DNA from 4 places in the Bacillus cereus group sp. MYBK79-1 genome. Region 3 is predicted to be linked to each of the others. Evidence: riboswitches for the same ligand, from Rfam matches in the RefSeq annotation. Region 3 holds a riboswitch; each other region holds the start of a gene.

Region 1 (3,170 bases), on a different contig from region 3:
AATTTTTGCCCACTTGAAGTTTAATTGCCCTGCAAAGTCTACTTGCACAATTCCTTTCACATAAGAACGTTCTAAATAAGATTCGCCTTTTTGGTAAAGAGGAGCGATAACAGAGTCTTTAAATAATATTTTCTCGGATGCTAGTAATGCTTCCCAGCGAGCTTTTTCATCACCGGCTAAAGTTGTTTTCACTTTTGCTATTGTTTCATCGAACTCCTTATTAGAATAATGATCTAAGTTATAAGGGTTATTCGTTGTAAATAGCTCAAGGAATGTAATTGGATCCGCAAAGTCAGGGCTCCAGCCGTCAATTCCAATTTCGTAGTCACCTTTTAATAAAAGTGAAACTTGTTGTTTACGTGGTTGCGGTTTTATCGTCACTGTTAAGCCATCTAAATTCTTTTCTAGTTGTCCTTTTAAGAATTCACCAGTTTTCTTCTCAAGGTCACCGTCACTTGTTAATAGTTCTAACGTTATTTTTTCAGATCCAAGTTCTTGTTTCGCCTTTTTCCATAATTCTTGTGCAGATTTTGTATCAACCTTTGTTAAATCGCCGTTTGCAGCACGGAAGTCTGTTCCGTCAGGTCCTTTTGCAAAGTTTTTCGGCACGAGACTAGAGGTAGGTGTAGAGCCGTCATTTAATAATGTATTTACAAAGGACTTTCGATCAATTGTTTGATCGATTGCTTGGCGTGCAGAAACGTTTTGAAGTACTTTATTTTGTTGATTCATACGTAGAAACTGTACCCCTACGTTCGGACGTTCTTTAAAGTTGGTATCTTTTTTATATTTATCAACGAAGTCAGATGTTAGTTTTATACGGTCTAATTGTTTTGACTCGAATAAATTTACTTCTGTAGATTTTTCTTTTACGACGTTAAAATTGATTTCTTCCAGTTTGACAGTATCTTTATCCCAATAGGTAGGATTTTTCTTGAATTTAAAGCTTTGTTCGTGCTTCCAATCGCTTAGTGTAAAAGCTCCGTTGTACAAGATTGTATTGTCTTCTAAAGCGTACTTATCACCTTGTGCTTTAAAGAATTCCTCGTTAATTGGTAGAAATGTTGGGAACGCTGTTAAGCTAATAAAGTACGGAACAGGGCGTTCTAATTCTACCTCAAACGTATGGTCATCAATTGCTTTTACACCAAGTTGATCGGATGGAAGTTCTTTGTTGTTAATTTTTGATGCATTTTTAATATCAAAGAATAGAAATGCATATTCAGAGGCTGTTGCTGGATCAACAGCTCTTTGCCAAGCGAAGACAAAGTCTTTCGCTGTAACAGGAGTGCCGTTTGACCATTTTGAATCTCGCAGGTGGAATGTGTATTTCGTCTTATCGCCACTTACTTCATGAGATTTTGCAACACCAGGAACAGGTTTGTTACCTTCACCAAGATTATACAAACCTTCAAATACGTTTCTCATTACTTGACCAGAATCAGTATCTGTAGCACGAGCTGTATCCATTGTTCGTATTTCAGTAGGTGAAGATAAGTTTAAAACCTGCTTACTAGGCGCCTCGTCTTTTGCATTTGCTCCGCTTGCTTCGTTTTTATAACTACCGCAACCAGTTAATAAAATACTTACTCCTACAACTGATGCAATACCGGGTACAAACTTCTTTTTCATTTGATTTTCCTCCTAAATAATTAAGTTTGGATGATGATGAGGGAAATGAAAAATAAAAAATCCCTCTTTTCATATTGAGAAAGAGGGATTTTTACGTACAAGTTATGCACCCGTATATAAACGAAGTCCCTCATTCTATCTTTCAAGCATAAAGCTTGCAGGAAGTGGCACAGTATTCAAAATGAACCTGTTGCCGAGGTTTCAAAGGGCCAGTCCCTCCACCTCTCTTGATACAATGAGTAAACGAATAAATTTTATTAATTTTTGTGTTTCTTTGATAATTCAAAATCTTACACCTTGGATAATGAAGTGTCAACCGAATGGTATATAGTTTAAATTTTCAGTTTTCTTTAATGGAAAAACCACTGCATATGGCAGTGGTTTTTCTATTAGAAGTTAAAGTTATCTGGATCTGGACCAACGCGACGATCTTCATTTAGAGCTTGAATTGCTTTCATGTCATCAGCACTTAATTCAAAATCGAATATATTTGCATTTTCAATAATGCGATGCTCTTTAATAGATTTAGGGATTGTTACAACTTCGTTTTGTAGATCCCACCGTAAAATAATTTGTGCAGTTGATTTATTATATTTTGTTGCAATGTCTTGTAATATTGGGTTGTCTAGCAGTTGGCCTTGCATTAATGGTGACCAAGCTTCAAGCTGGATGTTATGTTCTTTACAGAAAGTGTGTAGCTCTTCTTGTGCTAAACGTGGGTGGTATTCCACTTGGTTGATCATTGGCTTAATTTCAGCAATTTCAAATACGTCTTGTAAGTGGTGAATATGGAAATTACTCACGCCAATTGCACGAACACGGCCGTCTTTATAAAGCTTTTCTAACGCTTTCCATGATTCAGTATATTTCCCTTTTACAGGCCAATGTACTAAATATAAATCTAAATATTCTAGACCTAATTTCTCTAATGTAGTTTCAAATGCTTGAAGTGTCGTTTCATACCCTTGATCGCTATTCCATACTTTTGATGTAATAAATAATTCTTCACGTGAAACACCTGATTCACGGATTGCTTGTCCAACGCCTTCTTCGTTTTGATAAATTGCTGCAGTATCAATGCTGCGGTAGCCATTTTTAATTGCTGCTTTTACAGATTCAACTACTTCTGAACCATCTTCTACTTTAAAAACACCTAAACCGAACCAAGGCATTTTTACACCGTTATGTAATGTTGTATAGTCTTTTAAACTTGTTAAATTCATATTATTTCCCCCTAGCTTTTTTGTTTGTTGCTTCTACTGCTTTTTGAATTCCCTCTGAAAAATTATATTCATATAAAGCTTTGAGACCCTCAGCCGTGGAACCACCTGGTGTTGTTACTTGTTCGCGGAGGTTAGCTGGATCTTGCGTTTGTTCAAGCATAGAAGCAGAGCCAGAAATCATTTGAATGACAAGGTGTTTGGCAGTTGCTTCATCGATTCCATAATTTTTTGTTGCTTCAATTAAGCTTTCAGCAAAGTAATAAAGGAAAGCTGGTGCACTTCCAGTAACGGCAGTAAGCTGATGAACTTCTTCCT
Region 2 (3,170 bases), on a different contig from region 3:
TCCAACCACGTTTTTTAAATTCTTCTCTCGTTTCAATTGGATCTAAATGATAAGAAGGAAACGGATTATTTTCAAAACGTTTTGTAAGAATAATAGCTCCTCCAACGTAAACGTTCGGTCGTTCGTATAATTTTTTCACTCCAGGATGAGCCTCATCCGTCGTTTTATACACTAGTAACGCTTCTTTCTCCTTATCAGGCACAAAAATATCTTCTATTTGAATGACACCATATACATTGCCACCATTAACGAGCTTTACTTCCCCTCCAGCTTTCAGACTCTCTGCTACTTCTTCTGTTACTGGTAACGTAATCGGTATACTCCAAACACTCCCGTTAACTAAACGAAGCGTTTCTACGACTGAATCATAATCTTTCTTTCCTAAAAAACCAGTAAGTGGGCTATATCCCCCTGTCGCTAATAGCTCTAAATCACTTAATGCAATGTTGTCTAATTCAATTTCTTTTTCGATTTGTGATACGTCGTAAGTCTCGTCTATACGATTTATTAATTCGTTTCTTGTACTCATTTTCTATTTCCTCTCTTAGCTTTATTTTCAAATTCATCTTATTGGTAATGAAGACCACATTCTGTTTTCACTTTCCCGGCCCACCTACCATCTCTCGAATCGCCACCCTCACCTACAGGTAATGTACACTTCTCACACCCAATACTTGGATATCCAACATCATGCAGCGGGTTATACGGCAAGCTATGTTTGTATACATATCGCCATACCTCTTTCCACGTCCAATGAATGAGTGGACAAACTTTAATAGATTGAAAACGATGATCTTGATTTATAAACTTTGTATACTTACGTGTTTCTGATTGTTCCCTCCTTAAGCCCGATATCCACGCTTTTTCCGCTGCTAATGATTTTTCTAACGGTAAAATTTTTCTAATTTTACAACAGAGATTCGGATTACTTTCCCATAATTTCTCACCATGCAACTTCGCTTGTTCATCAAGTGTAAGTTCCGGCTGTTTTTCTATAATATTTAATGAAGGAAATCGCCTCCGTACTTTTTGAATTAATTCATACGTTTCTTGAAAATGAACATTTGTATCTAAAAATACAACTTTAGCAGATGGATTTACTTGGTTTATAAGATGCAGTAATACCATCCCTTCCACTCCGAAGCTACATGCGTATACAATTTCACTTTTATATTCTTTATAAGCCCAACTTAATACAGATAGCGCGCCTTTCGTTTCATCTTCTTCTGGAAATGAAACATTATTTTCTTCCCACGTTTCATACGTCAACATGTTCTTTCCCCCTGTAAAAGCAAAAAGACGGTTTTAACCTAATGATATAGGTTAAAACCGCCTCTAGTTTTTCTAGTCAGCGCTTTTTACTTTAAACGTACTTTTTCACTTTTCTCTAATTGAATGACTTTCCCATCCTGCACAACAATTGTAATTGAACCATATTTCATATCAGCAAGCATCGCTTGAATCTTCTCAGATACTTCCTCAAAATGTTCCCGTACGCTCACGCGAACAGCCCCCCTTTTTATTCATAAAAAAAATCTTTCCCATTTCGAAAAGACTGTTCGGTAATATATTTTACCTTATCTTTCAAAATGGATTCCATTTTGCTGGATTTAGCACCTTGCTTTCTATAAGCAGGTTGCCGAGCTTCGTCGGGCCAGTTCCCTCCGCTTCTCTTGATAAGCTTTGTATTTGTATTTTATCACAATTCAGATTTTTTTCAATCCTAGTTTTCCGATATATTTTAATTATTTTATTTTACAAAAAAGGAATTGCCCATCTGAACAACTCCTTTTTCCCATTTAAACTAATTCTTTAATACGTATGCGATCGTTCCCAATAATATTTTCATATGTTTCGCGCTCTACAACAATTTGTGATGTGCCACCTTTCGCGAAGACGACAGCTGGTCTACGAATCCTGTTATAATTATTCGCCATCGAGTACCCGTATGCTCCTGTACAAGAAATTGCTAATAAATCGGCAGTAGCAACTTTCGGTAAAGTGATATCCCAAATTAACATATCTCCACTCTCACAACATTTCCCTGCAATCGAAACAACTTCCTCGTTCTCATCGTTCCCTCGATTGGCTAACATCGCTTCATAACGAGCGTTATATAAAGCAGGTCTTAAATTATCAGTCATTCCACCATCCACAGATACATATTTCCGAATACCAGGAATGTCTTTCACAGATCCAACTGTATAAAGTGTCGTTCCAGCATCACCTACAATACTACGCCCTGGTTCAACCCATATTTCTGGCAAGGGATAATTACATACTGTAAATTGTTCTCTCACTGCACTTGTTACAGCCCGCACATATGTCTCAAGAGTTAATGGTGTATCTGACTCTGTGTAGCGTATTCCGAATCCTCCGCCCACGTTTAATACTTTTACTACATAGTTCGCTCTTTCTCTCACTTCTTCTAAAAATTGATGAAGAACTTCAATCGCTCGAACAAATCCAGCCGTTTCAAATATTTGTGATCCGATATGTGAATGAATTCCTAGCACGTTATAATTTGATTTTTGTAAAGCACGCTCAATTGCTTGCATCGCTTGACCATTTGACACACCAAATCCAAATTTAGAATCCTCTTGACCTGTTGTAATATATTCATGTGTGTGCGCCTCTACTCCAGGCGTTACACGAATTAATATGTTCACAAACTTCCCATGTTGCACTGCTAAATCATGCAAAATTTCTAACTCTAAGAAATTATCGACGACAAAACAACCAATATTCGCCTGAAGAGCCATCACGATCTCTTCTTCTGTTTTATTATTGCCGTGAAAATGAATGCGCGATGCTGGAAATCCTGCTTGAAGCGCAGTATATAATTCTCCTCCAGACACGACATCTAATGACATATTCTCTTCACGAGCCACTCGGCACATCTCCATGCACAAGAACGCCTTGCTTGCATATGCTACTTGGTAAGAGAAACCACTTTCTTTAAAAGCACGATGAAACGCGCGGCACTTTCCTCGAATAGACTCTTCATCGTATACATAAAGTGGTGTTCCGTATTGTTTTGCTAGCTGCGTCGTATCGCACCCTCCAATTTCTAAGTGTCCTTGCCCATTGATTCGGCTTGTGCCGTGTAAATACATTTGAATTCCTCCCTTATTTCCTCTAAAACTCATAACCCCAATCTTCTATTCATT
Region 3 (3,170 bases):
CTGTATAATACAATTTGAAAGAAAATCTATGGTTTGACAAGAAACACTCCTTTCGGTTTTGCTCACTGAAGGGAGTGTTTTTTTGTAGCTACAAACTCCGCTGTACTCATTACATTTGCATATACGCCATTTAAACTAGCCAAAATTGTGTTATGAATATAAACGGCTGGTATAGTAGCATTCTTAAAAGAAAGATCTTTTGTAGCACAAGCATCATGTATAACAGTACATTGAAAGCCGAAATCGAAAGCAGCCCTTACGGTAGCATCGATACACATATGAGTCATCATCCCGCATATGACGACGTGCTCAATAGCTAAACGTTGTAATTGTTCTAGAAGGTCAGTTTCCCGAAAACTATTTGGATAATGTTTGAGTATAACGGTTTCTTCTCTAAGTGGACGTACGCTTTCATGAATATGTACACCTTCAGTATTGGGTAGGAAAAAAGTAGCGTCATCTTTTATTGCTACATGTTGGATATGAAAAATAGGTTCGTTTTTCGTTCTAAAGAGTTGTAGTAGCTGGCTAGCATAGTCACTTGCCTCTACCGGATTACGCAATTCCATCTTTCCATGCGGAAAATAATCATTTTGAATATCAACGAGTAAAAGAGCTGTTTTCATATATTTATCTTCCTCCGATTTCATATTCAAATAATGGTATTCAATTTATCCGACATTAACGGGCAGTAAAACTCCCACCTCAAAATTCGGCTGGAGCAAAGAAGTTAGGTGGGAGATCAACTGTCCGTAAATGTCCGATTGGTGAAGGCTAATAATCAGTGGGGGATGAACAAAACCCCCACTGATTATAGTTTCACTTTATAGAGAGGATTCTCCTTTTAAAAAATATGAAGGAGGAGAATTTAACATAACTTTAAAAATTATTATTGTATGTGATTTTTTATTTGAAAATTTTAATAGAAAAATAATTAATATTTTTCTAAAAAATGTATTGACTCCTATTATTCTGAGTTCTATAATGAGAATTAATTAAACGACAATTAAATCGATACATTCTTATCCAGAGAGGTGGAGGGACTGGCCCTACGATACCTCAGCAACGGGTTTTTTAATACCGTGCTAACTCCAGCAAGCCTATAAAGGCTTGGAAGATGAGAAGATGTGAACGAGTACATATAAGTGCTCTCCTTCTTATCTTTATGGTTGATAAGAAGGAGAGCACTTTTTATTTTACCTCGAAAGCTCTACTTCAAGTTTTTACAGCATATAGGAGGGAAGAAAATGATTTCTTTTAACAACGTAAGTAAAGTATATGAATCAGGTGGGCAATCTGTTCATGCGGTGGAAGATGTAACATTATCCGTTGAGAAGGGCGAAATTTTTGGCATTATCGGTTTTAGTGGTGCTGGAAAGAGTACATTGTTACGCCTAGTAAATATGTTAGAGAGACCGACGGCGGGAACGATTTCAATAGATGATAAAGATATTACATTACTATCGACGAAAGAATTACGGAAGCTAAGACAAAGAATCGGAATGATTTTTCAAAGTTTTAATTTATTTAATTCAAGAACAGTGTTTGGGAATATTGCTTATCCATTAAAGTTAGCGAAAGTACCAAAGAATGAGATAAAAGAAAGAGTAAATGAACTGCTGAAGTTTGTAGGGTTAGAAGATAAAGCAAACTATTATCCAGAGCAGCTATCAGGCGGACAAAAGCAGCGTGTTGGTATTGCAAGAGCACTTGCAACATCGCCAGATATTCTTATATGTGATGAGGCAACATCAGCTTTAGATCCAGAAACAACGACAGAGATATTAAACTTATTAAAGAAAGTAAATCGAGAATACAATGTAACAATTCTTCTTATTACACATGAAATGCATGTTGTGAAAGAAATTTGTCACCGTGTAGCTGTAATGGAGAAAGGAAAGGTTATTGAAGAAGGAAAACTGTTTGACGTTTTCACACAACCAAAAACAAAGACAACTCAAAACTTTGTACGTTCTATTATTAATGATCATTTACCAGAAAGTGTTCTAGGGAAAATTCAAAATGGTGGACAGATTTATCGCTTAACATTTACTGGTGAAGAGACAGGACAGCCAGTGCTATCATATATCGCGAAAAACTATAACGTCGATGTAAACGTACTGTATGGAAATATTATTGAACTTCAAAATGTGCTATTTGGAAATCTACTTGTAGAACTGCAAGGTGAGCAGAAAGAAATTCAAAAAGCATTACAACACCTACGACTACAAGTGCAGCTGAAGGAGGTAGAAGCTCATGCGAGTTGATTGGAGTATATTTTGGCCCCGCATAGTAGATGCGACGGGGGATACCCTCTTAATGGTAATTGTAACCCTTATATTTGCTACAATTCTTGGTATACCTCTAGGTTTACTATTGTATGTAACGAGGAAAGGGAACTTTTTAGAAAATAAATGGGTATTTTCTATTCTTAATATCATTATTAATACAATTCGTCCGATTCCATTCATCATCTTCTTAGTAGCGTTAAGCCCACTAACAAGAAGCGTTATTGGAACGACGATTGGAACAGCAGCAGCAATTTTCCCAATGACGTTAGTTGCCTCAATCGGTATTGCTAGAATGGTTGAAACAAATCTTGTTTCAGTTCCAAAGGGAGTCATTGAAGCAGCTCAAGCGATGGGTGCTTCACCATTTAGAATTGTTTTTGAAATCCTTGTGCCAGAAGCGTTAGCGCCATTGATTTTAGGAGTTACATTTATGACAGTTGGTCTAATTGAATTTTCTGCAGTTGCTGGGCTTGTCGGTGGTGGCGGTCTTGGTGACTTAGCGATGACATATGGTTATCAACGTTTTGATACATCAGTTATGTTCGTAACGGTCGTTTTACTTATTATTCTCGTACAGGTAGCTCAAAATTTAGGAAACTACTTTGCGAAAGTCTTTTTACGCAGATCATAAAAAGGAAGAGGGGAAAAGAAAATGAAGAAAATTTTAGCATTTGCATTATCAGCGATTGTAGGAGTTTCAGCGTTAAGCGGCTGCTCAGATGCAGGGGCAAAAGAGAAAACAGTTCGTATTGGTGTAACTGGAACGGATGGAAACGCTTGGGAAATTGTAAAGGGAAAAGCTGAAAAAGAAGGGATTAAAGTTAAATTGATTGAGTTCTCTGATTACACGACGCCAAATAAAGCGTTAGCTGATGGGGA
Region 4 (3,170 bases), on a different contig from region 3:
AGTTTGAACGAAAGGCCGCCTTTTTGCATTGTGCATATGTTTTACGAAATGAAAAACGTAAGTTTTTCATTTCCCTCGTCAAATTCACTCCTTTTTTTATCTATCCCTGATTCCTCTGCGCCTCTTTAAACTCCTCCTTCACCTTATCTAACAATCCTTCTTCCGTAATTAATCGATACGCCGTATTTGCTAGTGCTTTTGCTGATGTAATTAACGCTTTGTCTCCAAGTTCTGAACGTGCTGCTTCTCTAAATTCATTCGTATGCGCAATTAAGTCATCTGGGCCGATTTTAATGTACGGGTGAATGGTCGGTACGACTTGGCTTACGTTTCCTGCGTCCGTTGATCCGATTCCAACTCTTTCTTTACGGTTTACGTCTTCACCTTGTAATTCTAGTTCTTCGGCTACGACGTCGTTATATGTTTTTGTTACGAGTAGTTCATCGATTTCATTTTGGAATTGATGGATTTTTACTTTTGTGCCTGTTGCTAATGCTGCTCCCTCAGCGATATTTCTTACTTTTTCTGTTACTTCCCCACATCTCTGTCTCGTTGCTGCACGAATAAAGAACCTTGCTGCGGCGTAGTCAGGAATAATGTTAGGTGCTTTTCCGCCCTCTGTAATAACACCATGAATTCTTACATCTGACGGAAGCTGTTGGCGAAGTGCGTTAATACTGTTGTACAGCTGGATAATTGCATCTAATGCGTTAATTCCTTCTTCTGGTGAAGCTGCAGCGTGAGCGGTTTTTCCGTAGAAATGAAAATCAAGTGGATCGACTGCTAGTGAAGGACTCGTTGTCGCTGTTTTTCCGCTCGGATGAATCATAAGCGCCGCATCAATATCTTTAAACAAACCAGCCTTTACATAACTCGCTTTTGCACTACCGTTTGGTCCTCCTTCTTCAGCTGGTGTTCCAAACACGACAACTTCTCCTCCAATTTCTTCAAGCGTTTCTGATAATGCGATTGCTGCCGCAACGCTAATTGTCCCAATTAAATTGTGACCACACGCATGACCGAGCCCGGGTAAAGCGTCATACTCAGCTAAAAACGCGATAACTGGCCCTTGCTTTCCTGAACTTTTCCGCGCAATAAATCCTGTTTCATGTCCAGCTATATTGTGCTGCAATTGAAATCCTGCACTCCCTAGCAATAAACTTAACGTTCTTGATGCGTAAAACTCTTGATTACCGATCTCCGGATTCGCATGAATATTATGACTTGTTTCTATGTACTTTTCCTTATTTCTTTCTATACTCTCTTCAATTGTTTTTCTTTGTGACGTTACTCCAGTCGCTCCCATTGTTCTTCCTCCTTTTATTTTCACGTAAAAAAGCCTCTTTCTAAAAGATAGAAAGAGGCTTCTGCATATACAGTCAAAATGAGCTTCTTTCTTATCTTTCAAGTTACCTTGCTGGAATTGGCACAGTATTCATAAAGAATCCGCTGCCGAGGTATCATAGGGCCAGTCCCTCCACCTCTCGTGATAAGAATTTTCATAAAATTATATTAAATTATTTTTATTCTAAGTTCATTCCAGGTAAAAGTCAATGAATTCCTATCCGAATTTACCGAATATCTAAAAATCCTTTTAGTACACCAATTGTTTCTGGTGCTTGCAGTCTTGCACATACGTACGGAAATTCCGTACTACCTTCAAATATCATTTGTGATGTGAGCGGTGCGCCTGCCCAAAAGATTTCATCATCGATTACGATAAACGGGAATGCTTTATTTTGCCTTTGTAACTTTACGTTTTTCAATGGAACTGGTCCATCACTATACACCGTTATTTGCGCATTTGTACGCATTAACGCTTGCCATACTCGTTTATCCACTTGCTTTGTACTTGGTAGTGAAATAATGATTTTTCGTTTTGCGGCTAAAATATCTTTCAATAATCCTTTCGGCTCTTCAAGATTCATTTCCATAAACCAGCGTAAACGTTTCGAAATTTTTCGTTCCCACAATTGTCTTGATGTCGTGCGATCATACACATCTCCGTGACGTTCTATATGAGCTGTTAATTGTGATAACGCTTGTTTTCTCGAAAGGTTTTTACGCATATAATGGCAATCTGATAATTGAATGAACTTTCCTCTCGCTCTCGTCACTGCAACGTTGACGAGGCGATGGTTTTTATGGTCAAAGAATAACACGCCAGGTCGTTCTTGCGGATAACTATCGACTGTATCAAATATCATCATATCTCTTTCAGACCCTTGAAACTTATGAACTGTCGCCGCTAAAACTGGTATGTTTTGATATTTCGTTCTCTGCAACATTTCTCTAATACACGTTGATAAAAAGCGGGATTGTGCCCTGTAAGGTGTAACAACACCGATCGATTGAACACCATCTAACAGTCCGATTAACATCATTTGCATCGCTACTAAACCAGACATAATATTAAAACGAGATCCAGAAGCAGCGTCTTTTAAAGAAAAGGCTCCCATTAAACTCGTATCAAATAAAACACTTGCCTCATTTGCGAACGGTTGCAATTGCGCAAGTTCTGTACGCTCTGAAACAGACGGATGATCATACACTCTATTTTTATAAATAAATGAATTTGTAAACTTCGATATATCCGCATGCATACGTCTTTGTTCCTGCAGCATAAAGAGGTTCGGATGTGCTTCTGATTTATTGACAGACTCAACAATTCCGGCATGGTAAAACATACCTTCCCCGAGCCATTTTCGAACGAGTTCATGGTTCGCCATCGCAATTGGAGGTAACTGCAAAAAGTCCCCACATACGACGATGCGTTTCCCAAGTGAAGCCGCTAATGCAATTTGCGGAACATATGCCATACTCACTTCATCTACTACAACTAAATCAAATGTACGCTCATAAATAAGTGAATCAATGGCACATTTCGATAACGTTGCGCCGATTACTTTCGCATTTTCAATGTATTCTTTTTCTACTTCTTTAATTTTCGCTTTTTGCTTTCGAAGATCACTTTCAATCTCTTGTATACGCTTCTTATCAGCAGAAGTCGCTTTATATGATAAAATCTTTTCACGAAGATCTTGGCGTGTTTCTTCTAAATAGAGTCTTTCTTCTCCCCAAGATCCGTTCGTCGTTTCAACTAACTTCGACGCAAGTAACGTTTCATGATTTCGTATATGATCATGCTGGCTATAACCGTAACGAACAAT

What was found. Region 3 has a riboswitch for S-adenosylmethionine ahead of ACTFOB_RS23795 (methionine ABC transporter ATP-binding protein). Riboswitches for the same ligand answer to the same signal wherever they lie in the genome.
Region 1: it holds a riboswitch for S-adenosylmethionine, as region 3 does, so the genes downstream of both, ACTFOB_RS23170 (peptide ABC transporter substrate-binding protein) here and ACTFOB_RS23795 (methionine ABC transporter ATP-binding protein) in region 3, are expected to answer to the same signal.
Region 2: it holds a riboswitch for S-adenosylmethionine, as region 3 does, so the genes downstream of both, ACTFOB_RS14290 (YezD family protein) here and ACTFOB_RS23795 (methionine ABC transporter ATP-binding protein) in region 3, are expected to answer to the same signal.
Region 4: it holds a riboswitch for S-adenosylmethionine, as region 3 does, so the genes downstream of both, ACTFOB_RS22335 (M20 family metallopeptidase) here and ACTFOB_RS23795 (methionine ABC transporter ATP-binding protein) in region 3, are expected to answer to the same signal.

The regions. Positions count from the first base shown of each region.
Region 1 covers NZ_JBQAEO010000020.1:38,266-41,435, forward strand. Annotated here, with positions in the region: gene ACTFOB_RS23170 (peptide ABC transporter substrate-binding protein) at 1-1,632, opposite strand, end outside; SAM riboswitch class I at 1,765-1,869, opposite strand; gene ACTFOB_RS23175 (aldo/keto reductase) at 2,022-2,855, opposite strand; gene proC (pyrroline-5-carboxylate reductase) at 2,857-3,170, opposite strand, start outside.
Region 2 covers NZ_JBQAEO010000007.1:183,534-186,703, forward strand. Annotated here, with positions in the region: gene sat (sulfate adenylyltransferase) at 1-529, opposite strand, end outside; gene ACTFOB_RS14285 (phosphoadenylyl-sulfate reductase) at 568-1,272, opposite strand; gene ACTFOB_RS14290 (YezD family protein) at 1,359-1,502, opposite strand; SAM riboswitch class I at 1,575-1,683, opposite strand; gene lysA (diaminopimelate decarboxylase) at 1,800-3,116, opposite strand.
Region 3 covers NZ_JBQAEO010000022.1:31,219-34,388, reverse strand. Annotated here, with positions in the region: gene ACTFOB_RS23800 (cysteine hydrolase family protein) at 63-626, opposite strand; SAM riboswitch class I at 1,020-1,124, shown strand; gene ACTFOB_RS23795 (methionine ABC transporter ATP-binding protein) at 1,248-2,267, shown strand; gene ACTFOB_RS23790 (methionine ABC transporter permease) at 2,257-2,922, shown strand; gene ACTFOB_RS23785 (MetQ/NlpA family ABC transporter substrate-binding protein) at 2,944-3,170, shown strand, end outside.
Region 4 covers NZ_JBQAEO010000018.1:66,736-69,905, reverse strand. Annotated here, with positions in the region: gene ACTFOB_RS22335 (M20 family metallopeptidase) at 101-1,306, opposite strand; SAM riboswitch class I at 1,395-1,496, opposite strand; gene ACTFOB_RS22330 (AAA domain-containing protein) at 1,572-3,170, opposite strand, start outside.